DNA from 4 places in the Priestia sp. VA7 genome. Region 1 is predicted to be linked to each of the others. Evidence: predicted binding sites of a transcription regulator. Region 1 holds the regulator's gene; each other region holds the start of a gene.

Region 1 (7,574 bases):
CACTCGCCAGTTGCAGCATTAAATCCAGTTCCAACTGCTTCGCCTTTTAGACGCTCAACGATTACTGATCCTTCTAAACCAGCGTTGTGAGCGATTTGACGTACAGGCTCTTCAATCGCACGTAATACGATGTTGATACCTGTAGCAGTGTCACCGTCAGCTTCGATGCTTGCTACTTTATTATAGATATTTACTAATGCAGTACCACCACCAGCTACGATACCTTCTTCAACCGCAGCACGCGTAGAGTTTAATGCATCTTCAATACGTAATTTACGTTCTTTTAACTCAGTTTCAGTTGCCGCACCCACTTTAATTACAGCTACGCCACCAGCAAGTTTTGCTAAGCGCTCTTGTAATTTTTCACGGTCAAACTCTGAAGTTGTTTCTTCAAGCTGAGCTTTGATTTGGTTTACGCGTGCTAGGATGTCTTCTGCGTTTCCTGCACCGTTTACAACCGTTGTATTTTCTTTTGTTACAACAATTTTAGAAGCGCGACCTAATTGATCAATGCTTGCTGTTTTTAGGTCGAGACCAAGCTCTTCAGTGATTACTTCTCCGCCTGTTAAGATCGCAACGTCTTGTAGCATTGCTTTACGACGATCACCGAAACCAGGAGCTTTAACAGCTACAGCTGTGAATGTACCACGAAGTTTGTTCACAACTAATGTTGCTAAAGCTTCGCCTTCTACGTCTTCAGCGATGATTAATAGGGGCTTGCCTTGTTGAACAACTTGCTCTAATACCGGTAAGATTTCTTGAATGTTACCGATTTTTTTGTCTGTGATTAAGATGTATGGATCATCTAATACAGCTTCCATTTTATCTGAATCAGTTACCATGTAAGGAGATGCATATCCACGGTCAAACTGCATACCTTCTACCACTTCTAATTCAGTTGTGAAACCTTTTGATTCTTCAAGTGTGATAACGCCGTCGTTACCAACGCGCTCCATTGCTTCAGCAATTAATTGACCTACTTCTTCGTCAGCTGCTGAGATAGCCGCTACTTGAGCAATTGAATCTTTACCTTGAATTGGTTTAGAGATTGCTTTTAGTTCTTCAACCGCTACAGCTACTGCTTTTTCCATACCTTTACGGATACCCATTGGGTTAGCACCAGCCGTTACGTTTTTAAGACCTTCTCTGATCATTGCTTGCGCTAAAACTGTTGCAGTAGTTGTACCGTCACCAGCGACGTCGTTTGTTTTGCTAGCAACTTCGGCTACTAATTTAGCACCCATATTTTCAAATGCGTCTTCTAATTCGATTTCTTTTGCAATTGTTACACCGTCATTTGTAATAAGCGGTGAACCGAATTTCTTTTCTAATACAACGTTACGACCTTTTGGTCCAAGCGTTACTTTTACAGCATTTGCCAATGTGTCTACACCACGTAGCATTGCGCGACGTGCTTCTTCGCTAAATTTAATGTCTTTTGCCATGTTCTTTGACCTCCTCAAGATTTTCTTAATAATCTATTTTTTACGTATGATAAGTTTGTGGTTAAAATTAGCCGATTACAGCTAAAATATCGCTTTCGCGTAAAATTAAGTATTCAGTACCTTCGTATTTCACTTCAGTACCCGCATATTTTGAGAAGATGATACGATCGCCCGCAGCTACTTCTAAAGCTACACGCTCACCGCTTTCTAATACTCGGCCTGTACCAACAGCAACAATTTTACCCTCTTGTGGTTTTTCTTTTGCACTGTCCGGTAACACGATACCGCTTGCTGTTTTTTCCTCAGATTTTACAAGTTCAATCACTACGCGATCACCTAATGGCTTTAACAAGTGAAACAACCTCCTCAAATAATATGTTTGCATTTTTATTAGCACTCAAGCTCAACGAGTGCTAACACAATTATTATATTAAAACAAAGTGGGTTTTTTTTGCAAGTATTAAACAAAAAAAATTTAAAATTTACGAAAACTACATATAATAGTCTTAGATTTCGACGATTTTGAGAAATAAAGCATTCTTTTCTCTGTTCAATAATATGTATGTTACAATACGAGCAAGAAGAAATTACTGACTTCACAGTACTTCTTCGACATATATACATAAAAACCTTTTAAAGGAGTATAGAAGATTGGAAAAACGTTATTGGTATGTTATCCTCACCTACATCCTTATGCAGTTTTCAGGAGTTGTTGGTATACCGCTGTTAAAATTAACAGGAATGTTTGATCAATATCCAGTTCGAACAGCGACTGTCATGCTTTTGACTTATTGGACCATCATTAGCTTTATCCTTGGTTTACTTATTGTCTTACTGCTGCTGCGCCGTGACATGTCCATGCGTATAGAACATGCGGGAACAACGGTAACTGTGGTCTGGTCAGTCCTTGGGGTGTTCCTGGCTATGGCTGGTCAAGCTGTAGCAGGGATGATTGAGCACGCTCTTGGCATTACCCAAGTATCTGAAAATACACAAAACATTGTTAATCTTGTTAAAGCAACGCCGTTCCTTATTGTCGTTACGTCTGTTATTGGACCAATTCTAGAAGAGATTATTTTTCGAAAGATTATTTTCGGTTCTCTTCACAAACGATATAATTTTTTTATCTCTGCATTTATTAGTTCCCTTATTTTCGCTGCCGTACACTGGGATTTTAAACATTTGCTCGTGTATACAGCCATGGGATTTGTATTTGCATTCCTTTATGCAAGAACAAAACTAATTATTGTACCCATTATTGCTCACGTGTTGATGAATACAATCGTTATTTTATCTCAAACTATTTTTGCAGATAAAATTATAGAAATGCAAAAGCAAGCAGAACAAATGCAGTTTATTTTTGGAGGCATGTTTTTATGAAGAATATCCCTTTAACACGAGGGTTTATTTATATTATTATGGGGATTTTATTCACCTACCTGGCTATTCAAAATGCTCAGGAAACCGTGTGGAACTTCCCTACGATCTTATTTGCACTCGTAGCCGCATTCGATTTCAGATTTGCGGTTCGCATTTTTATCTTGCACTATAAAATTAAAAAGTTGCAGCAGCAATATAAAAATCAAGATGATTCATCTAAATAAAAAAACCACTGTTTCAGTGGTTTTTTTACATACTAACATCTTCTCTTTCTTGCTCTGCCCTTGCCTTTAACACTTTGCGATACGAAATGCGGGAAATAATGATGCTGATTTCATACAAAATTAAGAGCGGCACTGTCACCATCATGTGCGAGAGCAATTCCGGTGGTGTAATCAGTGCGGCAATAACTAGCAGTACGAAATAGGCATACTTTCGAATTTGAGATAAAAACATAGGCGTTATAATTCCTAATCGCGTCAAAAACATGACGACGACAGGAAGCTGAAACAACAGGCCAAAAGGCAGTGTGAGCTGCATTAAAAAAGAAAAGTATTCATTAATGCCAATCACTTGGTTTACATTCAGCTCATCGGAAACCCGCGTCATAAAATCGACGACAAATGGAAACAACACAAAATAAGAAAAAGAGACACCGCCGATAAAGAGAAAAATGGAAACAGGAATATATCCAAGCGTTACCTTACGCTCTTTTTCATATAAACCAGGACTAACAAATGCCCAAAGTTGATACAGTGCAACAGGAGCTGCAAGTACACAGCCGATAATAACAGCAAACTGCATATAAATCTTAACTGGATCTGTTAGCCTAAATGCATTCATCGTTAAATTTTTTGCCTCATCAGCATGCTGTAAATAGACAATAACCTTATCCGCTATAAAAAAGCCGCCAATTGTGGCAATGACAAAGAAAAATAAAACAATTAAAATGCGTTTTCGCAGCTCTCCTATATGATCATATATTGACATTTCTTGTTCGGTCATACTATGATCACCCTTTTACTCTTTGTCATCTACTTGACGCTGTTTATCTTTTTCACGATCTTCTGATGCACCGCTAGCGGCATGCTTAAACTCTCTAAGCGTTTGCCCGACTGATCTTCCTAGCTCCGGTAACCGTTTCGGTCCAAAAATAAGCAGTGCTACAATCGCAATAATAATCCAACTACCTGCTCCAATCCCCATATTTCCACTCTCCTTATTAATTTAGACTTAAGGAAATCGTAACACAGTCCATCTTATTCAACAGGATAATTTTTCAAAAAGTAGACAAGCGACTGTAATTCTACAGCCAGATCAATATGATGCAGTCGAATCTCATCCGGTACGTTTAAGCGTGCAGGAGTGAAGTTTAAAATCCCTTTAATTCCGCAATTCACTAAACGATCGGTAATTTGCTGAGCCACAGTGGCAGGAACGGTTAAAATCGCCACTGAGATATCATCACTCATATAATCTTCCAATTGGTCAAGGTGATAAACCGGCACGTCGCCTACTTTTGTACCGACTTTATCTTCTATCACATCAAAAGCGCACTCAATTTTGGTGTTATTATTTTTAATAAAATTATAATTTAAAAAGGCCGTTCCCAGATTCCCTACGCCAATCAGTGCTACTTTCGTTACTTCATCTTGGTCTAACGTTTTACGGAAAAATGTAAGTAAATAATTTACATTGTAGCCGTATCCCTTTTTCCCTAATGCTCCAAAGTAAGAAAAATCCCGACGAATAGTAGCAGAATCAACTTTCACTGCCTCACTTAACTCCGCTGACGAAACACGCTGTTTACCAGAAGCATGCAAGTTTTTTAAAAAACGATAATAAAGCGGCAATCGTTTAGCCGTTGCTTGTGGTATTTTTAATTGTTCAGTGTTCACGTTGTACCCCCTCAGTTCATGTATGTCATTACTAACATTTTCAAGTCATATTGCATTACCTTTCACAAAGCCTCAACCGCTCCGAGGTAGCGCTTCCAATTCTCTCTCTTTTCTCTTGTTTTATATATACTCCGCTTCATACCCCGACTCCTTTTGGCTATCCAGCACTACTTAAAGTCGGTAGTTAGAACGAAGCAATTAGCCCTTCAAAGGATCCGTTTGTTAGTCATGACGGGTTTTCTACATCCATCATATATAAGTTCAGAGATGCACTTATCTCTTATTTTAACATAGTATCCTGTATAAAATGTGCAGGTAAAATCATTTTATTTCATGAATCAAAACATTCGCTTCATCATTTGTCCTTGTCCCTCTACAAATTACAAACGCTTGTAGGAAGAACTTGTAGTTGAAAATATGTTAAAATACACTATGGATATACTACTAGAGGTGAAAAAATGATTATTCTACAATTGAACGGTATTACAAAATACTATGGGGCAGAACCCATTTTATCGAATATAAAGTTAGAAGTACAATCAAAAGACCGCATTGCCCTAGTGGGACGAAACGGTGCTGGTAAATCAACTTTATTAAAAATTATTGCTGAGCAGCTTTCTTATGACAGCGGAGAAATTATTAAACCTAAAGGTGTTTCCATTGATTATATGGGACAAGATACAGTTCTTGAGTCAACACTCTCCATATGGGAAGAAATGATGACGGTCTTTGCTCCATTAAAGAAGATGGAAAAAGAATTACGTACGCTTGAAACGAAGATGGGCGATCCAGACATTTTTAATGATTCAGTTCAATACGAAAAACTAACCAAAGAGTACGATCAGCTTCAAGTAACGTTCAAAGATTTAGGCGGCTATCAATATGAAGCGGATACACGATCTATTCTTCACGGTTTCCGTTTTTCAAACTTTGACTATAGCACCCCTATTTCCTCCTTGAGCGGTGGACAAAAAACGCGCTTGGCTCTTGCAAAACTGCTTTTAACAAAGCCAGACTTGCTTATTCTGGATGAGCCTACCAACCACTTAGATATTGAAACTTTAGCATGGCTGGAACAGTTTCTGCAAGGGTATGAAGGAGCTATTTTAATTGTTTCACACGATCGTTACTTCCTTGATAAAGTCGTAAATCAAGTGTATGAAGTCACAAAAAAAACAACGGTCAAGTACACGGGCAACTACTCTAAATACCTTGTACAAAAAGCAGAGCGATATGAAAAAGAGTTGCGTCAGTACGAAAAGCAGCAAGATGAAGTCGCAAAACTGAATGATTTTATTCAGCGAAATATCGCCCGCGCATCGACTACAAAACGTGCGCAAAGCAGACGGAAACAGCTCGATCGAATGGAGTTAATAAATCGACCTAACGAAGGCGAAAAATCAGCTAGTTTTTCGTTTGAAATTGAGCGTCAAAGCGGAAATGAAGTCTTAAATCTCGAAAACGTGTCTATCGGATATGATGAACACAAATACGTCGTTCAAGAGGCAAACCTTCGGATTAAAAAAGGTGAAAGCCTTGCATTGGTTGGCCCTAATGGAGTTGGGAAATCTACGTTATTAAAAGGTATTGTGGATAAACTAAGCTTCAAGACTGGAACCATTTCTTTTGGCTCAAACGTAATGGCTGGTTATTACGACCAAGAGCAAGCTAATTTAACTTCTAATAAAACCGTTTTAAATGAGCTTTGGGATGACTACCCATCCAAACCTGAAAAAGAAATTCGTACAGTGCTTGGAAATTTTCTGTTTTCAGGTGATGATGTACTGAAAATCGTTTCGACGCTTAGCGGTGGTGAAAAAGCACGTTTGGCTCTTTCGAAGCTTATGCTTCAAAAAGCTAATTTTTTAATTTTAGATGAACCTACTAACCATCTTGATTTAGATAGCAAACAAGTACTCGAGAATGCATTAATTGATTACCCAGGGACTCTATTATTTGTTTCACATGACCGTTATTTTATTAATCGTATTGCAAACAAAATAGCAGAGCTATCTCCTGAAGGGGTAGAAGAATTTCTTGGAGATTATGACTATTATGTAGAAAAGAAAGCAGAAATAGAGGAAATCAAAGAATTAGAAAATATAAAAGCAAACGAAGAACGTACGGTAAAATTAGATAAACAGTCCTATAAACAAGATAAAGAACAAAAGAAATTGATGAGGCAGCGAACGCGCCGAATTGAAGAAATTGAAACTGAAGTAAACAAATTAGAAGCCGCACAAGCGGAGAATGAAGAACTTCTTTGTGATCCTGAAATTTATCAAAACCACGAAGAAGTATCAAGATTGAACGGTGAAAATGAAAAAATTTCTTCACAGTTATCCACATTAATGGAAGAGTGGGAAGAATTACAGCTGCTTCTAGAAGAATAGCCTGTATTTTTTCGTATTTATTCACCCTATTTACTTGTTCGTGCCCTTTAGAACAAGCTTTATCCACTATGTGAATAAATAGTGGATATCTGTCTGATTTTCATAATTAAAACTTGTTGATAACATGTCCGTGTACTGAGCGCACGGACTTTTCCACATAATTATCCACAGGCAATTCTAAATTTATTGAATATTGTTGATAAATTATTTTTACCCACAAAAAAGACGAATGAGAAATAAATCTCATTCGTCTCTTACTCTTCCAAGTCTAAACCGGGGTTTGCGTTTAATGACATATCTGAGCGTTTTCCTTGAGCAAATCGTACACTTGCCGCTGCTCCAATCATTGCGGCATTATCCGTGCATAGAGACAGCGGCGGGATAATAAGCTCAATGTTTGATAATGGTACAAATGCCTCTTCTAGCGCTGCTCTAAGTCCTTTATTAGCAGCAACTCC
Region 2 (7,574 bases), on a different contig from region 1:
GATTTTTGCGGTGAATTAAGTAAATTCTTTTTCATAAGAAATCAACTCCTTGGCTTTTTTATAATATAACACAAATATTCTGACTTTTCAATTATTTAAACCAAGTATTTTAAATCTATTTTTTTTACATAAAAAGGCCGCCCTTTTGTTATAAAGCGCGGCCTTTTATTACGAATCTGAGGCTTTTTCTTTTACTTCCGCATAGTAATTTTCATATTCAATAAATTCAGGAGCTTGATGAGCTGCCATGATACCGTGGTAGCTGATATCTAAGCCCACTTCTTCTTCTTCTTCCGTAGATCGAAGCGGAACCACCAAGGAAATAACCTTTAACCCTATCCACGTCGTAATAAATCCCCAAGCGCATAGAGCGATTAACCCAAGAAGTTGAACTCCAAGTAACGTCCAGCCTCCTCCTGTAAACACACCGCCGTCTGTAGAAAACAAACCTACAGCCAACGTGCCCCATATTCCCGAAGCAGCGTGTACAGGAAAAGCTCCTACAGGATCGTCGATTTGACGTGCTTCGAGCCAGTTTGTAGCTGCCATCATTAATAAGCCAGATACAGCTCCAATAAAAATAGCAGATGGTGTGTTAACAAAAGCGCACCCGGCCGTAATGCCAACCAGTCCAGCAAGCGATCCATTTATTACAGAAGGTGCATCTGAACGGTTGTAGCGAAATAAAGTATAAAATAAAGTAGCTGCTCCGCCTGCTGCTGCTGATAACATTGTGACAATAGCAATGTGACCAATTCTAACGTCAGTGGCACTTAGCGTACTTCCTGCGTTAAACCCGAACCATCCAAACCATAATAAAAAAGCACCCACTGATGCAAGCGGCAAATTGCTGGGAAGAGAAACAGAACTAATTCCATTTTTCGTGAACTTCCCTTTTCTCGGTCCAATCATTATTGCAGCTGCTAAAGCTGAAAAACCACCAAGAGCATGGATAACTGCCGAACCGGCAAAATCAAGCATCCCTAACTTACTAATCCATCCGCCTCCCCAGATCCAGTGGCCGGCTATAGGATAGATAAATGTAGTCATCAAAATCGCATATAAAAGGTATGCACGGAAATTAATTCGTTCTGCCACTGCTCCAGAAACGATAGAAATGACCGCAATAACAAATGCACATTGAAACAACCAAAACGTTTCAAGCCCAATTGGAAAGTCAAGGTGCGATAAATTACCTGATAGCGCAAAACCGCTTTTACCGACAACTCCGCCTAAATCATCTCCGTACATTAATCCAAAACCAATTAAATAGAAACAAAGCGTTCCTATTGTAATATCAGCGAATACTTTCATAATAATATTCACACTATTTTTGTAGCGGACAAAACCTGCCTCTAGCAAGGCAAAGCCGCCTTCCATTAACAAAATCATCGCCGCTGTTAACACGACCCACGTTGTATTTATCCCTAAACTTAGTTCATTAACACTCATATCCCAACGCCTCCACTGCTTTTTAATCGTTTTATTTCTTGTACAATAGCAGGCGAAAGTGTAATTTCACTTGTTTCTTCATTTTCCGCTTTTATTATTTCAAGAACTTCATGAAGTTCTCGCATTTGTGCTTTAAGGTGATCAATTTTTTTAAAGCGTTCCTTTACGTATACCATATACTCGACCGCTTGATGCTGACTTAAAGGACGCCCGGTAAAAAATTTACGAAACGGCGATAGTGATTGATACCAAGCTTCTTCAGCACGTTTCTTCTCTTCGTATTTACTAATTTTCGCTTTTATATCTTCTATTTCTTGTGCTTTAGCTTCTTTTAACTTCATTATAAATTCAATTAATTTTAATTGAGGCAATGTAATGACCACATTATGATAAAGTTCATCCACTATAACCATGTTATATCTCCTTACATAAGATGTTATATTCTGATTATATGTAGAACACTATAGTAAGTCAATGTAATTTTTTGAAAACTCTTTAAATAGTAAATGCGCCCTATCTTTTTAATACTTATAGAATATTAAGTCCGTATGTGTTGAAATATGACGTTATTTGTTTTATCGTAGGAAGAGGAATCATGTTAGTTCCCTATTTTAATTTTATTTACCTAGGCAATTATTCACTTTATTTCTTATAAACTTTTATTAAACAAAGGGTTACGAGGTTCTTCACTTATTTTTTCAACGAAATGAGTTGATTTTATCTCGTATTAAAATTAAAATAGAATTATGTGCAAGATTTCACAACTTCACAATGTAGTTTGAAAGTCTAGCAGATAACTAGGAACTACATATGCAACAGTATCCAGCAAAGGAGGACTTTTCATGTCTCAATCAACTATTCAAAAATCAGCTGCAGAGGAAAATGCTGCTGTACAAACAGAAGCGGCAGTTAACAAAGGTCAAGCGGATGTGTTAGATCAATTGTTAAAGCCTGAAGTACAAGAAGCTCTTACTGTTCTTGTAGATAATTTACCAAAATTATCTGAAATGGTAACGGTGCTTACAAAAACTTACGACGTTGCGCAATCATTATTAACTGACGACGTATTAAAAGAAGATCTACTTGGTGGAGTAAAAGAATTTATCGAGCCGGTAGAAGGAACAGTAAAAGGTCTTGCAGCTACTGCAATCGAAGCAAACGATCGTGCAGAAGCAAATGCTTCTAATTCAATCGGTTTATTCGGTTTATTACGCATGCTTAAAGATCCACAAGCTCAAAAACTATTCCGCTTTGCACAAGCGTATTTAGACATTACAAACGAAAAACAAAAATAATTTTCATTAAAAAGTGTGGACGGAGGATCGACTATGTCAAAACATATTTTAATTTTAGGCGGCGGTTACGGTGGTTTATTAACTGCAATGACAGCTCGCCAACACCTAAGTGCGGATGAAGCAAAAATTACAGTAGTGAACCGTTTTGCTACTCACCAAATCATTACAGAATTACACCGTCTAGCTGTAGGCGGCGTTTCTGAACAAGCGGTAGCTTTACCACTTGATAAATTACTTAAAAACTACAACGTTGATTTAAAAATTGCAACGGTAAAAGAAATCTCACCAGATCAACGTGAAGTATCTCTTGAAGATGGTACAAAATTAAGCTACGACTACCTTGTTACAGCTTTAGGTAGTGAAACTGCTTACTTCGGTATCCCTGGTTTAGAAGAGCACAGCTTCGTTCTTAAATCAGTAAATGATGCAAACCGTTTACGTGCACACGTAGAAGCTTGTATCGCTGAATACAGCAAAACAAAAAATAAAGCTGACGGTACAATCGTAGTTGGCGGCGGCGGATTAACAGGTATCGAACTTGTTGGTGAATACGCTGACTTAATGCCAAGCCTATGTCTAAAACACGGTGTTGATCCAAAAGAAATTTCTCTATACTGTGTAGAAGCAGCTCCTACAGTTCTTCCAGGCTTCCCTGCTGAATTAGTAGAGCGCGCTCAATCAAGCTTAACAAAACGTGGCGTTACATTTGTTACTGGTACACCTGTAACAAAAATGGATGCTACAACTGTTGAACTTAAAGACGGCAGCAAAATTGAAACAAAAACAATGGTATGGACTGGCGGAGTTCAAGGTAATTCTGTAGTTGCTAACTCAGGTATCGAAGTAAACCGCGGTCGTGCACTTGTAAATGAATTCTTACAATCTACATCTCATAAAGATGTATTCCTTGCTGGTGACTCAGCGGTTGTAATGGGTCCAGAAGGTCGCCCTTACCCACCTACTGCTCAATTAGCTTGGCAAATGGGTGAAGTTGTAGGCGTGAACTTAGCAGTAGCTATTCGCGGCGGAGCAATGGAATCATTCGTTCCTGTCTTCTCTGGTACACTAGGAAGTCTTGGACGCAAAGATGCAATTGGTACAATCGGCGGAAACAAAACGCAATTAAAAGGTTTACCAGCATCACTTATGAAAGAAGCAAGTAACGTTCGTTACTTATCTCATATCAAAGGATTATTTGCATTAGCTTATTAATCCGTCTTAAAACGAAAGAGGAATTCTCCTCTTTCGTTTTTTTATTTACATAAGCCAAGAAATAAGAAGCGGCAGCGTAATCAACGATAAAATAGCACTAATGACAAAAGCAGAGGCGGTTTCGTTTTCCAAGCTTTCAAACCGCAAAGCAATCATCGCAGCTACAGCAGACCCAGGAAAAGCTACCAGCAAAATAGCTTTTGTCACTTCATCTGAAGATAATCCTATCCATACTGCAATTCCGAGCATAACGATGGGTTGAACCGCTACTTTTAAGACGGCGATCCCAAGCGCACCTTTACTGAAGTTAATTTTTCCAATTCCAATCGTTACTCCTACTGCAAACAAAGCTGCTCCCGATGTGATACTTCCGATTTGATCAAGCATATCCTGTAAAAGTTTAGGTGACTGAAAGCCGCAAAGCGTTAAAATCACTCCAATTAACGGTACACATGCCAAAGGCTCAGATAAACCATGCAAAATGGAATGAACCGTTACTTTGAATAAACTTGTTTTCTCTTCCCCTTCTTTTCGCCCCCGTTGTCCAACGGTTCCTAAAATCGTTGCCAGCGGGTCTAAAATCGCGTTTACTACGATTCCTGTTATGGCAATTGGAATCGCTACGGCGCCTGCACCGAACAATCCTCCGAGTACTGGAATGCCCATAAAAGCAAACGTTGGCTGAGCTGAGTTTAGGGCAAACATAGAAGAAGAAGTTAACGTATGCTTCCCTGCATACTTCACGACGAGCAATATAATGATGTAAAACCCGACGATTCCTAAAATCAGCGCTACTAAAAACGGCCATTCGTCTATGAGTGTTTTTCTTGGAGTTGTCGTTACACCTACAAATAAGTGTGCAGGAAGCGCAAACTTCGTTACTAATGTGTTGAGCCCCTTAGACGTTTGCTTATCAAATTTTTTAAAGTGCCCTGCTAAATAACCAAGCAAAATGACAAAAAAGATAGGCGCGAGAATGAGAAAAATTTGACCTATGCTCATTTATCATTCACCTCATTCATTTCTTGCCTTAACCGGTTTATAAACAGGCTGCCATGCCGCTGCTTCTACAAGTTCAGTTACATTTTGCTCGGTAACAGTTGCTACGTTATCTTTTACAGCAGCATCAGCAACTGCTACAGCAACCGCCTTTGATACTTTTTGAAGATCTTTAATGTTGGGAAGAAGCGTATCTCCTTTTGTGTCTGTTTCTGCTATACGCGCTACTGCATTGGCTGCTTCTGCAAACATAGATTCAGTAAACTTTTGAGCGCGAACCACAATTGCACCTAAACCAAGACCCGGAAACACAAAAGCATTATTAGCCTGTCCGATTTCATAAGTGTGCCCGTTATATTCAACGGGTTCAAATGGACTTCCCGTTGCAATAAGGGCTTTTCCTTCCGTCCATTTTATAATATTTTCTGGAATAGCTTCAGCAAGTTTAGTTGGGTTTGAAAGCGGCATAATCACCGGACGCTCTACATGCTTTGCCATTTCTTTAATAATTTCTTCGGTAAAAGCATCCGTGGCGCCTGATGTTCCAATTAAAATAGTCGGCTTCACTTGCTTGACAAGCTCCAACAGTGAAATTTTATTTTCATCGTCTTTTTCCCATTCTTTAATCTCTTCATTTTGGCGAACATACGGCTGTTGAAAAGGAGCTAAATCTTCCATATCTTCGGTTAACAGACCTCTGTAATCATATGCCCAAAAACGATCATACGCTTCTTCTTCAGATAGCCCTTCAAGCATCATCGCACTATGAATACGATCAGCATTCCCGATTCCGGCAGATCCCGGTCCAAATACAACAACCCTCTGATCTTTTAGGGGCGTTCCTGTAATACGCACCGCTGTTAAAACGGCTGCAAGAGTAATCACTCCCGTTCCTTGAATATCATCATTAAACGTTAAAATTTTATCGCCGTATTCTTTCATAATGTGACGCGCGTTAATATTCCCAAGATCCTCCCAATGAAGAAGCGCTTTAGGAAACTTGGTCGTTATTTCTTTTACAAATTGAGCAATAAAGCGATTATAGTCTTCTCCTTTTACTCGTTCATGACGATTTCCTAAGTACAAAGGATCTTCAAGAAGCTTTTTGTTATTGGTCCCCATGTCAAGAACAACAGGCAGTACGCGGCTTGGATCAATTCCCGCTGCCGCTGTGTAGACCGCTAACTTTCCAACGGCAATATTTATCCCTCCTACACCCCAGTCCCCAATGCCGAGAATACTTTCTGAATCCGTTACAACGAGCAAATCAATATCTTCGCCGTCGAGTCCTAAGTTTTCAATCGCCTCACTTAACCGATCCGCTTCATTTACGGATAAATATAGTCCGTCAGGTCGATGGTATTCATGGCTGTATTCTTGAATGGATTGACCTACAGTAGGCGTATAAATAATGGGAAGCATTTCACTTAAATGATCGCTTAATAAACGATAAAATAAGACAACGTTCCGATTATGCAGATCATTTAACGAATTATTTTTTTGAAGATCATTCGGCGCTTTTTTGAACTGCTCATATGCTCTTTTTGCCTGTTCTTCTAACGTTAAAACCGTTGGAGGAAGAAGTCCCTGCAGATGAAGCTCTTCTCTCTCTTCTTCAGTAAAAGCAGAACCTTTATTTAAATAAGAAGTGGATAAAACTGATTTTCCTTTTAGTGAAGTTGAAATTGACCCACCTTTTTCTATTTTATATGCTCTCATGTTTTTTTACCTCTTTTCCTAAACAATTAGATAGGGTTAGGGTCAGCAAAGAGATATATTTTTAACCATTTATTTTTAATGAAAACAAAAAAGAGATTGAGCCATAACTACATCAATCCAATCTAAAGACGACAAACGGGATAAATGAGACCTAACAACGTTCAACCTAACAATAAAAAATCCGAACGATTCATCGTTCAGATCTTCCTTACACGAAAATACGTTTTTTCCGCCTCGTTTTTTATACCACGCTATAGTTTTCCTGCTCACTTTCTGAGTAATTAGGTGGCTGTATATGTGAAGGCACAAGACATTCATAGCTTTCCCCTTCTAGTCTATCCTCCAGCTCTTGTTTGGCTTGACTAATCAGCTCTTGATTTTCTATCATTTCAATCGCCGTAGCCGCGATGGCTTTTCCAGCCAATAACATCGCATCGTGGGCATACTCCGTTTTCCCTTGAGCAACAGCTTGCCATGTATGAAACGGCGTAGCATAAGCCCACGTTGCAGTCACGCACTGTGCAGTGGGAACATTCCAGCTAACGTCTGCGACATCAGTTGATCCTGTCATGAAGGAAACATTTTTAGACATAGGAGCAATTTGGTTGAAAACCGGATGATCCGCTAAAGCTCTGTCTAGCAGTGAACCCACTTGTTTTTTTGCTGCTTCTTTATCTTCGGCGGATGTAGACTCGTAAATAGCTTTGGCAAAAGCTATTTCTTCATGTTTCACTTCAGCCAAATTTATTTGCATCATTTGCTTATGCATCAGCTGCTCCATTGTTTGATTTGGAATTAGATTAGCGCAGGCTCCTTGAATTTCCTGTTCCATTTGTGTTTCAGTCATTAAAGCCGCTCCCTTTGCAATTTTCACAACCCGTTCATAAAGTTCTTTTA
Region 3 (7,574 bases), on a different contig from region 1:
TTGAAGCAGAAGTGAACCGTATTATCAATGAAGCAGAGAAGCTTATTTCTAAAGGTCAAACGGTAGCTGTGTATACAAGACGCGAGCGCTTAGATCTTGGCGAAGGCAAAAAAGAAGAAGAGCTTAAATTATCGGTGAAAATTTCAGATGCGGTTACAAGCATTGTTCGCCGCTTGAACGTTCGGCCAAACTTTATCGTCGCAAAAGGCGGCATTACGTCAAGTGACATTGGCGTAAACGGCTTGTCTGTAAAGCGTGCGACCGTTGCTGGACAAATCAAGCCGGGCATTCCGGTATGGGTAACGGGAGAGGAAAGCAAGTTTCCAGGCATTGCGTACATCATTTTCCCTGGGAATGTTGGAGCAAAAACAACGCTTCGAGAAACGGTTGAATTACTAAGTAAATAGAAAGAAGTGAACGTACGAGGTGCGTTCACTTTAGAAATTATTTGAAAGCGTATACATTATTTGGATGTACGTACATGAAAAATGGTCACACTAAGGGGATGAACATATGAATTCAGTATTCGGATTAAGTCATGAAGCAAGTCTTTTGCTATATGCGATTGTATCGATTGTTGGACTTATCTTTTTAATTGCTAAGTTTAAAACAAATCCGTTCGTAGCGCTGATTGTTGCGGCTTTGTTTATGGGTCTTATTTCAGGAATGAAGCTGCCTGATATCGTAACGGCTTTCCAAGAAGGAGTAGCGAGCGTATTAGGATTTATCGCGATTGTTCTTGGTCTTGGAACGATGTTAGGTAAAATGATGGCAGAGTCAGGCGGAGCCGAGCGTATTGCCCGCACGTTAATTAACGTATTCGGTGAAAAGAACGTACACTGGGCAATGATGGTTGTAGCCGTTATTTGCGGTATCCCGGTCTTTTTCCAAGTTGGTGTTGTACTATTAATTCCGCTTGTGTTTGTAATTGCCAAGCATACGGGTACGTCACTTATTAAAATTGGTTTATCATTAATTGCCGGTTTAGCAGTTGTTCACAGTTTAGTGCCTCCGCATCCGGCAGCGATGCTAGCGGTGGATATCTTTAAAGCAGATTTAGGTAAAACAATTTTGTATTCATTAGTTGTGGCCTTTCCAGCTGCAGCCGTAGCAGGTCCGATTTACGGATCGTTCATTTCACGCCGTGTTCACGTAGAGCCAACGGGTGAAATTATGGAGCAGTTCACAGAGTCAAAGCATAAAGATCTTCCTGGCTTCGGCATTACGTTATTTACGATTTTACTTCCAGTACTATTAATGCTTTTAGCAACGATCACTGGGTTTGTTTATCCAGAAACAAGTACGATTCGCTACGTAACAAACTTTATCGGAAGTCCAATCGTTGCGCTGTTGATTTCGCTAGTGTTTGCTTTTTATTCGTTCGGTTTTGCAAGAGGATACAACAAAGACGATCTATTAAAATTCACAAACGAATGTCTTGGACCCGTTGCTTCGATCATTTTAATCATCGGTGCGGGCGGCGGTTTTAATAAAATTTTAACAGCAAGCGGTGTAGGTGACGCGATTGCAGGATTTGCTCAAGATGCACATCTTTCTCCCATCGTGCTAGCGTTTGTGATTGCCGGGTTAATTCGTGCAGCAGTTGGTTCAGCAACAGTAGCAATGACAACAGCAGCAGGTATTGTCGCACCAATTGCAGCAACGATGCCAAACGTAAGTCCAGAGCTATTGGTGCTAGCAACAGGCGCAGGTTCGGTGATGCTATCGCACGTAAATGATTCTGGCTTCTGGTTAATCAAAGAATTCTTCAATATGTCAGTTGCTCAAACGTTAAAAACGTGGACAGTGATGGAAACGATTCTATCATTTGCGGCGTTTGCAATGGTTCTTATTTTAGACATTTTCATCTAAGAGAAAAAGCGCTGGTTTCAGCGCTTTTTTCTTTGATATAAAATACATTCAAAATATTTCAAATAATGAGAAAAAAAGACTAGATTTTTCCCGTTTCGATAGTATAGAATAGTTATAAAGCAGCAAAGGGGGTAGATGTATGACAAATGATGAAAAATATCAAATTGGTTTGACGACAAAAGCATTGATTCCAGTGAACGATCCTATTCACCGAACGAAGGTGCTGGATGAAGCAGGAGAATACATGCTAAGAAAGACGTGTAAGCAATTATTAGAAGAAGCTTGTATTCGAGAGTTAAGTACATTTAAAGGATCGATTGCCGCTGTTAGAAAACTATTTCCCTATAAACAGCTTACACCTCTTGTCATTAGTCGTTCACAAGCGATTATTGCGTTTCCTACATCTTCGCCCAATGACTACAGCTGCGCTTGGATTTTCTCCTCTCACGTTCATACTTCACATACGCTTGCTACAGTTCATTCATCCTCCATGCTAATTCACTTCAAAGACGGAACGTTCATTCCAGTTAAGCTTTCTTATTATAGTTTAGAAAAAAAGTTGGCCAGAGCAGCTGTTATTCGCAATTACTGTTTAGAAAGTCCGGTTGTCTTGGCATAATGCGTTCGATTTATCGAATAAACTTGTCCTACATATGAACAATCGTTTGGACTACACATATGAACGGAAGGAGGAAGCTTATCATAAGCTTCCTCCTTTTCTTACTCCTGAAGAAGCGAGGCCTTTAGCTTTTTGCGAGCTGCTTTTCCCCAGTTTTTAACGGCTCCCGTGGAGACTCCGTATTTATAGGCAATATCTTTATACGAGTAGCCTTCTAGCAGATGTTCGAGTACATAGATTTTTTCTCTTCCTGTTAAGTGTTCGATATGCTGCTCAATGATTTCACTTTCTAGCGGAACGGGAAGAGCGGGATCTTCGTTTAGTGAAAGCAGGTTTTGCTCAGCAGGTGTTTCACGTTCTTCGTATAAAATGGTGCCTTTTAAATGAGAAAGGATCGTACCGCGCACGGTTGTGTAGGCATAAGCGGAAAAAGAGCCTTTGCTTTCATCAAATTTTTGATACGCTCTCCATAAACCAATTAACGCAATTTGATAATATTCGTCGTAGTCTTTGTAAATATGAAATTTTTTAATCATCGATACAATTAATGGATGAAAAGATGAAGCGATTTGATCAAACGAGCTTTTTTGCATGCAGCCTTCCTTTTTCAAAAACGCGTTTTTGCTGTATTCCGCCGGTATCTCTACTGTACAAGGGGAAGGTCACATGTGCGAATGAACGAACATTATGTTTTCTTTTTAAGAAACGTGACGTAATTTCCCCGGAAACTTCACGTTTCGCTAGGAAATATGCGAAGTATATACGTATTTGTAGAGATTTTACGTACGAAAGGTCTCCCATTCCAAATTCTACTAATCTATAATTATTTTTATATCGATGTAGCAATTCTACCATCACGGAAGAGCAGTGATGATAGAGTTGCTAGACCTATCCAGATGAGTCCTTCCCTTGCGGGCTGGCCTCATCAGGATAGGTGGACCTTTGAGGGTATATTCGAAGGAGCTACTAATTTTGAGTTCTTCTTTATGAAAGCAATTTGCTGAGATTGTAAGAAGAACTTGTAAAGGGGAGATTGAATGAAGGCGATGGTTGGGGTAAATGTGGCGGCGGCTGTTTTGTGCGGGGCGGTGATGTATGCGGGGACGCAGCACTGGCAGGAGCAAACGGAAGCGCAGGCAAGTGAAGTGAAGTCCGCTGTTGTACATAAAGAAAAACAGTTTTCCGATGTATCTGCTTATACAAAAAATCTTCCGGACTTTATCACAAAGCAAATAGAGTCATCTATTGCAAATAAAAAACCTCTGACTCTTGTAATTGCCACATCCGCAAAGGAAGCAGGGTGGCCACAGCAGTTAAAAAAAGAGCTAGCAGCTACATATGGAAGTGATGTATTTACGGTTAAAACCCTTTCATATGGTAACGGGACAACTGATGAGCTGTTATCCTCACATATTGCTGATCAAATTGATCAACTTCAGCCAAACATTATTCTGTTTGAAGCACCTCTTAAAAATGACTATCAGCACCTTACGCTAGATGAGACGCTTGAAAATACAGACAAGCTGATTCATCAGCTTAAAGACTTGAAAAAAACCCTTATGATTCAGCCTTCACAGCCGTACATTTCACAAACGGAGTCCTATGAAGAAGGGGTAGAAGCGATCAGGGGAGTATCTGAAGCAAACTGGGTATATTATATGAATCACTCGCTCATTTGGCCGTTTCATTTAGGCGAGTATATAAATAAAGACAGCGGTAATTTAACGAAAAAAGGAAATGAAGTGTGGGGAGAGTACGTTGTGAATTGGTTTACGGGAAAATAAAAAGACAAGCCCTATTTGAAAAGGAATAGGGCTTGTTTTTTATAATTTTATTAGATTATGACTTTTCCTCGTTTTATAGTAGTAGCTTTTTGTATCTCTACACTTATAAAGCTTAAAGCCAAAGATTTCTAAAGGAGTCCAAAGTTTTTTAATGTTTACGAGTGGCATTTTAATTCTCCGTTCCGTTCTTTATAAAGTTCTGTATATTCATTATAAAGAATATGAGATTAATAGTAAATAATATAAAGAACGGTTTATTTAAAAAATTCTTTATAAAGAACTTTAGAGTTTTTATTTTTGGCTTATCAACATTCAGGAGTGATTTTTATCATAGCTCCGGTTATTTATTCTGCTAAATTAATGTTGTGAAAAACATCACAAAATAAAATGCAAAGGATGATCTCAATTAAGACGTAATGAGACTACTTATTTTTTTGCTTGCTGTTAAAGTAATGGAATCGCATACATAACATAACTATGTTAGATAACCTAACACATAAGTTGAACGATTCAGAAAATTCATATATCTTGAATATATCTTTAAAGATGCATAGAAAATATATCTTTGAAACAAGCAGGTATAGACGCCAGGGGAGGAATGGAAGATGCAAAAAAAGAAACTCGTATTGATTGGAAATGGAATGGCTGGAGTTCGAGCGATTGAAGAAGTATTGAAGGTTTCAAACGAAGCGTTTGAAATTACGATTTTCGGAAGCGAGCCTCATCCGAACTATAATCGTATTTTACTATCAAAAGTGCTGCAAGGAGATACGAATGTTGAAGACATTACGCTAAACGATTGGAACTGGTATCAAGAAAACAATATTACATTATATACGGGCGAAACGGTTACTAGTATCGATTCAGTGAAAAAAGAAGTAGCGACAAACAGCGGCAGAGTAGAATCGTATGATGAGTTGATTTTAGCAACGGGGTCTCTTCCTTTTATTCTTCCGATTCCAGGGTCTGATAAAAAAGGAGTTACGGCTTTTCGAGATATAAAAGACACGGATGAAATGCTGCAGGCATCTCAGCAGTATAAAAAAGCAGCGGTTATTGGAGGCGGACTGCTTGGATTAGAAGCGGCGCGCGGACTGTTAAATCTAGGAATGGACGTATCTGTGATTCATTTAGCTCCGTATTTAATGGAACGTCAGCTTGATCCAACAGCGGGCAAATTGCTTCAAAACGAATTAGAAAAACAAGGCATGAAGTTTTTGCTTGAAAAACAAACGGCAGAAATCGTCGGAGATGAGCGAGTTGAAGGTCTCTCTTTTAAAGACGGTACGTTTTTAGAAGCTGATTTAGTCGTGATGGCCGTTGGAATTAAGCCAAATGTTCAGCTTGCAAAAGGAGCGGGACTTAACGTAAACCGAGGAATTGTTGTAAATGACTATATGCAAACGGATATCCCAAACATCTACGCGGTTGGAGAATGTGCAGAGCATAGAGGAATGGTATACGGACTGGTGGCACCTTTGTATGAGCAAGGAAAAGCATTAGCAAAAGCGATTTGCGGGGCAGAAAAAGTGCCTTATGAAGGATCAGTTTTATCCACGCAGCTAAAAGTATCAGGTGTTGAAGTGTTTTCGGCAGGAGACTTTACAGAAGATGAAGAGAAAAAAGCGATCAAAGTGTTCGATGAACAAGACGGCATTTATAAAAAGCTTGTTTTGCGAGGCAATCAAATCGTAGGAGCCGTTCTTTTTGGAGACAGCAGCGACGGAAATCGACTGTTTTCAATGATACAAAAGCAAGAAGATGTATCCGATGTCGCAAAAGTGTCAATTTTACAGCCATCTGGCGGTAACGCGGGTGAAAGCTTAGTAGCAAGCATGAGCGCTGATGATATTATTTGCGGCTGTAACGGCGTAACAAAAGGTACGATTGTGGAAGCTATCCAAAAACAAGGATGCTCATCGGTTGATGAAATCAAAGCTTGTACAAGTGCCTCTCGCTCTTGCGGAGGATGTAAACCGCTTGTAGCGGAAGTGCTTCAGCATACTCTTGGCGCTGACTTTGACGCAGCGGCTCAAAAAGAAGCGATTTGTGGCTGTACGACTCTGTCACGAGATGAAGTTGTCGAAGAAATCAAAGCAAAAGGTCTTTCGCATACGCGTGAAGTTATGAATGTACTTGGCTGGAACAATGAAGAAGGCTGTTCGAAATGCCGTCCGGCGCTGAATTATTATTTAGGTATGGTGAATCCAACGGGATACATTGATGAACGCGAATCACGATTTGTGAATGAACGCATGCACGCAAATATTCAAAAAGACGGCACGTATTCTGTTGTTCCTCGCATGTACGGAGGCGTCACAAATGCAGAAGATTTACGAAAAATTGCAGATGTTGTTGATAAATATGAAATTCCGCTCGTAAAAGTGACGGGTGGTCAGCGTCTTGACTTGTTTGGTGTTAAAAAAGAAGATTTGCCTAGCGTATGGGAAGAGTTAGATATGCCTTCCGGCTACGCGTACGGCAAGTCGCTGCGAACGGTGAAAACATGCGTCGGCGAACAGTTTTGCCGCTTTGGCACGCAGGATTCAATGGGCGTTGGAATTGCGCTTGAGAAAAAATTTGAAGGACTATGGACGCCTCATAAAGTGAAAATGGCTGTATCTGCTTGTCCGAGAAGCTGTGCTGAGTCAGGTATTAAAGATATTGGCTTTATTGGAATTGACGGCGGTTGGGAAATTTACGTGGGCGGAAATGGAGGTACGCATCTTCGCGGCGGAGATTTATTGTATAAAGTAAAAACAGATGAAGAATTGATGGACATTACAGGAGCGTATTTGCAGTATTACCGAGAAACGGCTAATTACTTAGAGCGTACGTCTGCATGGATTGAGCGCATGGGACTTTCGCACATTCAATCAGTGCTTGATGACGCCCAGACGAGAAGAGAGCTGAATATGCGTATGGACGAAGCGTTATCTACGTACCGTGATCCTTGGAAAGAAATCGTCGAAAGCAAAAAGACGAAAAAAGAGCTGTTCGAAACAGTTGTCACATCATAATGCTGGGGGGAAATAAAGATGGTGAATAAAAACATTACAAAAGTATGCGTGGGGTCTATTCATGATTTTCCGGTAAGCCTGGGTAAAACAGTAAAAGTAAACGGAAAAGAAGTTGCGGTGTTTAAGCTATCAAGCGGAAAAATACGAGCAATTGAAAATCGCTGTCCGCATAAAGGCGGGGTGCTAAGTGAAGGAATCGTGAGCGGCGACTCGGTGTTCTGTCCGATGCACGACTGGAAAATTTGCCTGCATGACGGTAACGTACAAGAGCCAGACAGT
Region 4 (7,574 bases), on a different contig from region 1:
TAATGGCATTAATTCCGACAAGCTGTTGAAAGGCTGCAAGTAGAATACCAATAAGCAGCGCTTTTCGAAGACAGGCCTCTTTAAAAAGCGAAAGAGAAGCTGGTTGATTTTCTTTTAACGATTGCTCAATATGATACAGCTCTTGGCGTGCAATGTGTGTACCATTGATTTTAATTAAAATGTCCATAGCTTCTAAAGTGCGGTTTGCTTTTACCAGCCACCTCGGACTTTCAGGAACAGGAGAAAGAATAAGAAGAAATAAAAGAGCTGGAATACCAGAAGCACCGATAATGTAGCGCCATCCCGTGGAATTCTGCCAAGCGTCTTCCCCAATAGATAAAATGTAGTCATTTACAAAATAGACAGAAACAATCCCAACGGCAACAGCAAATTGGTATAGAGAGCCTAAGCGGCCACGCATGTGCGGAGGGGCTATTTCAGAAATATAGGTAATAGAAAGAACAGAAGCCATACCAATGCCTAGTCCTCCAATAATTCGAGAAATAATCACAAAAGAGATGGATGAAGATAGCGCTTGCATAATTGCGGATACGACAAATAAAGAAGCTGCTAAAAGTAAGATGCTTTTTCTACCGAATCGATCACTCAGTTTCCCCGAAGCAAGTACCCCAACGGCACCACCGAGCAGCAGACTAGATACAACAAAACCTACCATCGTTGGACTAAGATTAAAATGTACTTTCATCAACCCAATAGCTCCTGAAATGACGGCTGTGTCATAGCCGTAAAGCAACCCTCCAAAAGCAGCTGCACATGAAATGAAAATCACGAAAAATAGATTTCCTTTTTGCTCCTTATACTCGTCAGAAGTTACTTTTACTATCCCCATATAAATTCCTCCTTTGAATCACCGTCACTATTTCAATTAAAAAAACGTTATACGTAAAACGTTTTCATAAAAGATGTTTTTATGTTAAACTAAAAATTGTAAATAATCAAACTATTTTTCAACTTTTATATGAATTATGTACGTTTTGTTATCAACCAATAGGGAAGAAAAAATAGGGGGAAGAGAAATATGGCGTTTATGCAATGTGATTTTTTTTCAGAAGTATTGCAAATAAGTACTTCAATGAACGTTATGATACCGCAGCAAACAAAATCTCAAATTGGTTTACAAACCAATACAAGAAGTGAGAAACACCCTACGCTCTATTTATTACACGGCCTTTCTGATGATCATACGATATGGATGAGAAGAACTTCGATTGAACGCTACGCATCAGAATTAGGACTTGCAGTTGTAATGCCAAATGTAGATCGCAGCTTTTATAGAGATATGGCTTATGGAAAGAAGTATTGGACGTTTGTAACAGAAGAACTTCCTCACTTGGCTAGATCATTCTTTCCGTTATCGGAAAAAAGAGAAGATAATTTTGTGGCTGGCCTTTCTATGGGAGGGTACGGCGCCTTAAAATGGGCGTTTCGCAAACCACATCAATTTTCTGCAGCTGCCAGTTTATCAGGAGTGATGGACGTTGAAGGGCTTGGAGGGCGAGGAGAAGTTCAGTTCTTAGATTATCCTTTGATTTTTGGCATGCCCCCTGTTATTAGACCTGAGGATGATCTTTTCTGGCTGCTTGAAAATCGCCGGCGCTATGGAGAAGTGACTCCGCGTATTTATCAATGCTGTGGAACGGAAGATTTTTTATATCAGGAAAATAAACGTTTTTCCGAGCGTTGTAAGCAAGAGCCTATTTGTTTTACATATGAAGAAGGAAAAGGAAGTCACGACTGGGCATATTGGGATCAAAAAATTCAAGATGTGTTAAAGTGGCTGTTTAGCGAAAAGTAGGGAAGGTAGTTTTCAGTGGTGCCGGCTTCTAGTAGTATAATAAAGAAAAATGTTTACTTGGTCGATAGACTAAAAGGAAATGGGAGTCGGTACGAATGGGGAGAAAAAAAGTCACGATCACAGAAGTAGCAAAAGAAGCGGGTGTTTCATTAGCTACGGTATCAAGAATCTTCAATAATAAAGAAGGTAAAATTAAAATTAGTGAAACAACTAAACAAAAAGTGCTAAAAGCAGCAGCTCATTTGGGGTATCAGACGAATCCATTTGCGGCAGCTCTTCGGGCCCAAAAAACAGGGATTATCGGGATATTAATTAGAGATTTAAAAGATCCGTTTCTAATTGAACTATTAAAAAAGGTACAGCAACAAGTCCAAAGTCGAGGGATGGACGTTCTTATTGGACACACGGATTACGAAGAAACAACGGCTGAGCGTCAATTAAATGTTATGATGAACCATTGGTTTGATGGGGTCATTTTATTAGACTATGTAGCTGCTCAGCATCCGTTTGTAGATGTATTAAAACAATATCAAACGCCTTACGTTTCTCTTACAGGAGACGCCTCTTCTGCACTTTGGCCGATTGTACATGTAGATGATGCGGTGGGAATGCAATTAGCTGTTGCTCACTTAACGGACCTTGGTCATAAGAATATAGGGTTCGTTGGAAAAGCTGTAAGCGGAGTCGAGCACCGTCTGTCTCTTTTTTATCAGTATGTACCGTCAGCAAACGCAAAGTTTGTGAAAGAAGATATGAATAACTCAGATGAACTATATCAGTTTATAAATGAGCTAGCTCATCATCCAGAGCCTCCAACTGCGCTTATTTGTGCTACGGATTACATCGCTCTGAAAGTGATACACTGTGCGTGGCAAAATGGGCTTCACGTTCCATCAGATTTGTCTGTTATAGGGTTTGATGATATTACTGAAGCTAGTGAAGCGCATCCTCCACTAACAACTATCCGTCAACCGATGGAAAAAATGGCTGAAAAAGCAGTAAACCTCTTACTTCAGCAAATTCAGGATCAGCAAGAAATAGATCAGATCCAGTATAAAATGGCACCTATATTAGTAGAGCGCGAGACCACAAAACGTATGAATTGATAAGGAATGTATATACTATTCTTGAAAGTGTGAGACAAAAAGTCCACACTTTTTTACATTAACCATTGCGTCCACTTCCCTCTTTCTTATACACTGTATGCTGTAGGGGAAAAAACCAAGCTTTAATATGTTTGGAGCGATTTGATGACACAACAAAAATTAGATAAATATGAAATTATGGACGTTAGCTTACTAGCAGGTAAAATTATGTTAGAAAGCGGGGCAGAAACGTATCGAGTAGAAGACACAATGATGCGGATTGCAGCGTCTTACGGTATAAAAAAATCCCACAGCTATGTGACGCCAACAGGGATTATGTTTTCACTTGAAACGAAAGAACCGACGAAAACGAAGTTAATTCGTATTTCCGAACGAACGACAGATTTAAAAAAAGTAACCATGGTAAATAGCGTCTCAAGAACAATCAGTCAAGGAAACATCTCCTTGGAGGAAGCGTATGAAATGCTACAAGAAATTGAAGCAACAAACGTAGCTTTTCCACTATGGGTTCAACTTGCAGCTGCATCCATTTCTAGCGGATGCTTTTTAATCATGTTTCAAGGTTTATGGACGGACTTTATTCCAGCTATGTTTTCAGGAGGTCTCGGATTTTTAACCGTGGTGTATTTCCACCGTCTTATTCCGATTCGCTTTTTTGCTGAGTTTACCGCTTCGTTAGTTATTGGACTTTTATCAGCTCTTTTAGTCGCTTCAGGAGTAGGCACGCAAATTGATAAAATTATTATTGGGTCCGTTATGCCACTCGTTCCTGGCTTATCCATTACCAATGCAGTGCGAGATTTAATGGCGGGACATTTACTGTCTGGATTATCAAAAGGAGCAGAAGCGTTTCTGACGGCATTCGCTATCGGTGCAGGTATTGCCATTGTATTTACACTTCTATAGAAGGGAGGCATCATATGCATATCGTAGAGCAAATAATTACAAGTTTTATTGCTTCAGCAGCATTTGGGATCATCTTTAATGTTCCACGTGAATCATTATTAAAAAGTGGCTTTGTCGGAATGATTGGCTGGCTCATTTACTATTTGCTAACGTTCTATGGCGTAGATGAAATTCCAAGCACAGTTGCATCGGCCTTCTTTATTGCTATTATTAGTCAAATTTACGCGAAAATTTATCGAACGCCGATCATTATTTTCACCGTAGCAGGTATTATTCCGCTAGTTCCGGGAGGAACAGCATACGATGCCATGCGTAACTTTGTAGAAAATAACTATAATGAAGCGATTAGTCTTGCAGCAAAAGCCTTTATGATCTCAGGTTCAATTGCCATTGGTATTGTGTTTTCTGAAGTCATCAACCAAATCATTCGTCAGTCTAAATTAAATGCCAAAGCAAAATATCGACCATAGAGAAGCAAGCTCAAATCAGAGCGTGCTTTTTTTATGAAAAAAAATAAAGAGATCCTTCACTTTTTTGTCACAAGAAAGTCACGTTTTAGTCTAAAAACGTTCAAAAAATGCACGTGCACAGCTAAAAAAATAGACTATACTATGTAAATAGAAAGAGAGATATTACATATGTATGTGAAACATTGAGCATATCTCTCGAATTATTATGCTCAATGTTTCACAATGTAAGTAAAAGATGCTCAGAAATGAGCAAAGTATCTATGGAAATGATGAATGTTCTTATATATGAAAGGAGAAAGAAGATGGATACAGTTATACTATCACGTATTCAATTTGCATCAACGACGCTGTTTCATTTTATCTTTGTACCGCTATCTATCGGTCTTGTCTTTTTAGTAGCGATCATGGAAACGATGTACGTAGTAAAAAAAGATGAACAGTATAAAAAAATGGCAAAGTTTTGGGGGCACTTATTCCTGATTAACTTTGCTGTCGGAGTCGTAACAGGTATTTTACAAGAATTTCAGTTTGGCATGAACTGGTCAGAGTACTCAAGGTTTGTAGGAGATGTATTCGGTGCGCCGCTTGCTATTGAAGCACTGCTCGCGTTTTTTATGGAGTCCACTTTCCTTGGACTGTGGATTTTCGGGTGGGATCGTTTACCTAAATGGCTGCACTGTCTATGTATTTGGCTTGTTAGTCTAGGTACTATTTTTTCGGCGTTCTTTATTTTAACGGCTAATTCTTTTATGCAGCATCCGGTTGGAATGGAGCTGAATAATGGCCGTTTAGAAATGAATGACTTCTTTAAATTGCTAACAAACGGCCAGCTGTGGGTTGAATTCCCTCATACCATTTTAGGTTCGTTTGCAACAGGCGCCTTTTTTATCACGGGTGTCAGTGCCATTATGCTCTTGAAGAAAAAACATTTGGCTTTTGCCAAAAAATCATTTCAAGTTGCCATTATTGTAGGGTTAGTTTCAGGTGTAGGAATTGCATTATCTGGTCATGAACAGGCTGGATACTTAGTTAAAACACAGCCGATGAAAATGGCCGCAAGTGAAGGATTATGGGAAAACAGCGGAAGTCCAGGCGCTTGGACGGTGACAGCAAATATTCACCCCGATGAAAAGAAAAATACGGGGGAAATCAAAATACCTTATTTATTAAGCTTCTTATCATACGGGAAATTTTCAGGTTCCGTTCCTGGGATGAACGAGCTGCAGGAGCGGTATACGGCGAAATATGGAGCAGGAAATTATATTCCACCCGTTCGAACAACATTTTGGAGTTTCCGCATTATGGCTGGTCTAGGTGGCGTATTATGTGCATTAGGCATTTGGGGCACGTACTTGCTTTCTCGTAAAAAACTTCAAGAAAGCAAACTATTTTTACGTATTATGACGATTGCCATTGCCTTTCCGTTCCTGGGAAGCTCAGCAGGTTGGATTATGACAGAGATTGGCCGTCAGCCTTGGGTTGTATTTGGCTATATGAAAACGGAAGATGCCGTGTCTCCTGGTGTAACAGCAGGTGAATTGCTGTTTTCTATTATCTCGTTTTCGTTCTTTTATTTAATTTTAGCTGTGATTATGGTGTTCTTGTTCGTTAAAGAAATTAAAAAAGGTCCAGATCATGATCACGAAGCACATACAAAAGTAGTATCAACTGATCCATTTACAAAGGAGGGATACAATGTTTTCTCTTAATGAATTCTGGTATTTACTAGTATCCATTCTTTTTGTTGGTTTTATCTTTTTAGAAGGCTTTGATTTTGGGATTGGAATGGTGTCTCGTTTTTTAGGAAGAAACGACTTAGAGCGACGAGCTTTTATTAATACAATCGGTCCTTTTTGGGATGCAAATGAAGTTTGGCTAATTTCAGCAATCGGTGCTATGTTTGCCGCTTTTCCAAACTGGTATGCAACGCTATTAAGCGGGTCATATGTTCTTTTTGTTCTTCTTTTGCTTTCCCTTATCGGACGCGGTGTAGCATTTGAATTTCGAGGGAAAGTTGAAAAACAAGCGTGGAAAAATGCATGGGATTGGGTTATCTTCTTTGGAAGTCTTTTTCCACCGCTCATTTTTGGTATCTTATTTTCAGCGCTAATGAAAGGACTGCCTGTTGAGCGCAACATGCAAATGAATGCCGGCTTTTTGGATATTGTTAATCTATATACCATCACAGGCGGCGTTACGTTAACAATGCTTTGCTTATGGCACGGACTTATTTTTGCCACGATCCGGACGATGGACGATATTAGAGATCGTTCACGGAAGGTCGCTATGAAGCTTTTGCCTATAAATGCTTTATTACTTCTTATCTTTTCAGGCATGACGTTTTTTGAAACGGATTTATTCAGTAATCATAGCCGCTTGATGCTATATACATTTTTCATCGGTATTTTCGTGTATTTACTAGCAGGATTTTTCCTTACACGTAAAAAAGACGGATGGGCATTTGCTATGTCTGGCTTAATTTTAATTTTATCAATCTCCTCTATATTTGCAGGATTGTTTCCAACCGTTTTGGTTAGTTCAATCAATCAAAGCTATAGTTTAACGATTCATAATGCAGCATCAGGGAATTATTCCTTAAAAATTATGTCTTACGCTGCTATTGCATTACTGCCTTTTGTGTTAGGTTATCAAATTTGGAGCTACTACGTTTTCAGAAAACGTGTAGATCATAAGGAGCATATGGAGTATTAATGGGTAGAAATTTAATGGTTTACAACGGAATAAAAATGGTTCTTGCCATGTTAATAGGGCTTATTACTATTCAAAGTGTAGCCATTATTTTTCAAGCTAAGTGGCTCGCCGAAGTAGTTACCGCTCTTTTTCATGGTGAAAGTTTAACTTCGCAGACAAAAGCAATCGGATTGTTTTTGTCTGCCTTTATGATTCGTCAGATCGTAGGTTTTATAGTAAAAAAAACAGCATATCAATTTGGAGTCAAAACGACTCAGGAACTTCGTTTGATAGTCATGCAAAGCATTTTTTCATTAGGACCGCGTTTTACCAAAGATGAAGGAACAGGAAACTTGGTGACGCTCATCACCACAGGCCTACAGAAGCTTCGTGCTTATCTCGAGCTGTTTTTGCCTAAACTGGCTGCCATTAGCGTAACACCTTGGCTGGTGCTTGCTTTCGTTTGGTACCATGATCGGCTTTCAGGCATTATTTTACTTGTGACCATGCCAATTTTAATTTTATTTATGATTTTGCTCGGACTAGCTGCACAAAAAAAAATAGATAGCCAATGGGAGACATATC

What was found. Region 1 encodes Rex, which represses fermentation and respiration genes when NADH is low (regulators of the CRP and FNR family bind a similar motif). Its sites were predicted from a motif close to TTGTGAAATATTTCACAA; they were not measured.
Region 2: a site for Rex is predicted at 2,199-2,216, ahead of AC0C45_RS17040 (DUF1641 domain-containing protein). Genes of this name have one in related genera too.
Region 3: a site for Rex is predicted at 4,639-4,656, ahead of nirB (nitrite reductase large subunit NirB). Genes of this name have one in related genera too.
Region 4: a site for Rex is predicted at 4,504-4,521, ahead of AC0C45_RS23630 (cytochrome ubiquinol oxidase subunit I). Genes of this name have one in related genera too.

Annotation. Positions count from the first base shown of each region.
Region 1 is NZ_JBVQPN010000020.1:3,125-10,698, reverse strand. Features, by position in the region: gene groL (chaperonin GroEL) at 1-1,445, opposite strand, end outside; gene groES (co-chaperone GroES) at 1,513-1,797, opposite strand; gene AC0C45_RS29340 (CPBP family intramembrane glutamic endopeptidase) at 2,097-2,825, shown strand; gene AC0C45_RS29335 (YdiK family protein) at 2,822-3,049, shown strand; gene tatC (twin-arginine translocase subunit TatC) at 3,075-3,830, opposite strand; gene tatA (twin-arginine translocase TatA/TatE family subunit) at 3,846-4,031, opposite strand; gene AC0C45_RS29320 (redox-sensing transcriptional repressor Rex) at 4,085-4,723, opposite strand; gene AC0C45_RS29315 (ABC-F family ATP-binding cassette domain-containing protein) at 5,182-7,116, shown strand; gene tsaD (tRNA (adenosine(37)-N6)-threonylcarbamoyltransferase complex transferase subunit TsaD) at 7,371-7,574, opposite strand, start outside.
Region 2 is NZ_JBVQPN010000003.1:822,951-830,524, reverse strand. Features, by position in the region: gene AC0C45_RS17055 (IDEAL domain-containing protein) at 1-35, opposite strand, end outside; gene AC0C45_RS17050 (ammonium transporter) at 169-1,452, opposite strand; gene AC0C45_RS17045 (hypothetical protein) at 1,449-1,865, opposite strand; gene AC0C45_RS17040 (DUF1641 domain-containing protein) at 2,295-2,747, shown strand; gene AC0C45_RS17035 (NAD(P)/FAD-dependent oxidoreductase) at 2,781-3,959, shown strand; gene AC0C45_RS17030 (AEC family transporter) at 4,005-4,961, opposite strand; gene AC0C45_RS17025 (NAD-dependent malic enzyme) at 4,974-6,677, opposite strand; gene AC0C45_RS17020 (zinc-binding metallopeptidase family protein) at 6,919-7,574, opposite strand, start outside.
Region 3 is NZ_JBVQPN010000002.1:539,099-546,672, forward strand. Features, by position in the region: gene AC0C45_RS09250 (four-carbon acid sugar kinase family protein) at 1-407, shown strand, start outside; gene AC0C45_RS09255 (GntT/GntP/DsdX family permease) at 514-1,872, shown strand; gene AC0C45_RS09260 (competence protein ComK) at 2,012-2,491, shown strand; gene AC0C45_RS09265 (sigma-70 family RNA polymerase sigma factor) at 2,593-3,084, opposite strand; gene AC0C45_RS09270 (SGNH/GDSL hydrolase family protein) at 3,529-4,275, shown strand; gene nirB (nitrite reductase large subunit NirB) at 4,881-7,295, shown strand; gene nirD (nitrite reductase small subunit NirD) at 7,314-7,574, shown strand, end outside.
Region 4 is NZ_JBVQPN010000005.1:305,234-312,807, reverse strand. Features, by position in the region: gene AC0C45_RS23655 (sugar porter family MFS transporter) at 1-850, opposite strand, end outside; gene AC0C45_RS23650 (alpha/beta hydrolase) at 1,040-1,816, shown strand; gene AC0C45_RS23645 (LacI family DNA-binding transcriptional regulator) at 1,912-2,922, shown strand; gene AC0C45_RS23640 (threonine/serine exporter family protein) at 3,067-3,828, shown strand; gene AC0C45_RS23635 (threonine/serine exporter family protein) at 3,843-4,298, shown strand; gene AC0C45_RS23630 (cytochrome ubiquinol oxidase subunit I) at 4,601-6,007, shown strand; gene cydB (cytochrome d ubiquinol oxidase subunit II) at 5,994-7,010, shown strand; gene cydD (thiol reductant ABC exporter subunit CydD) at 7,010-7,574, shown strand, end outside.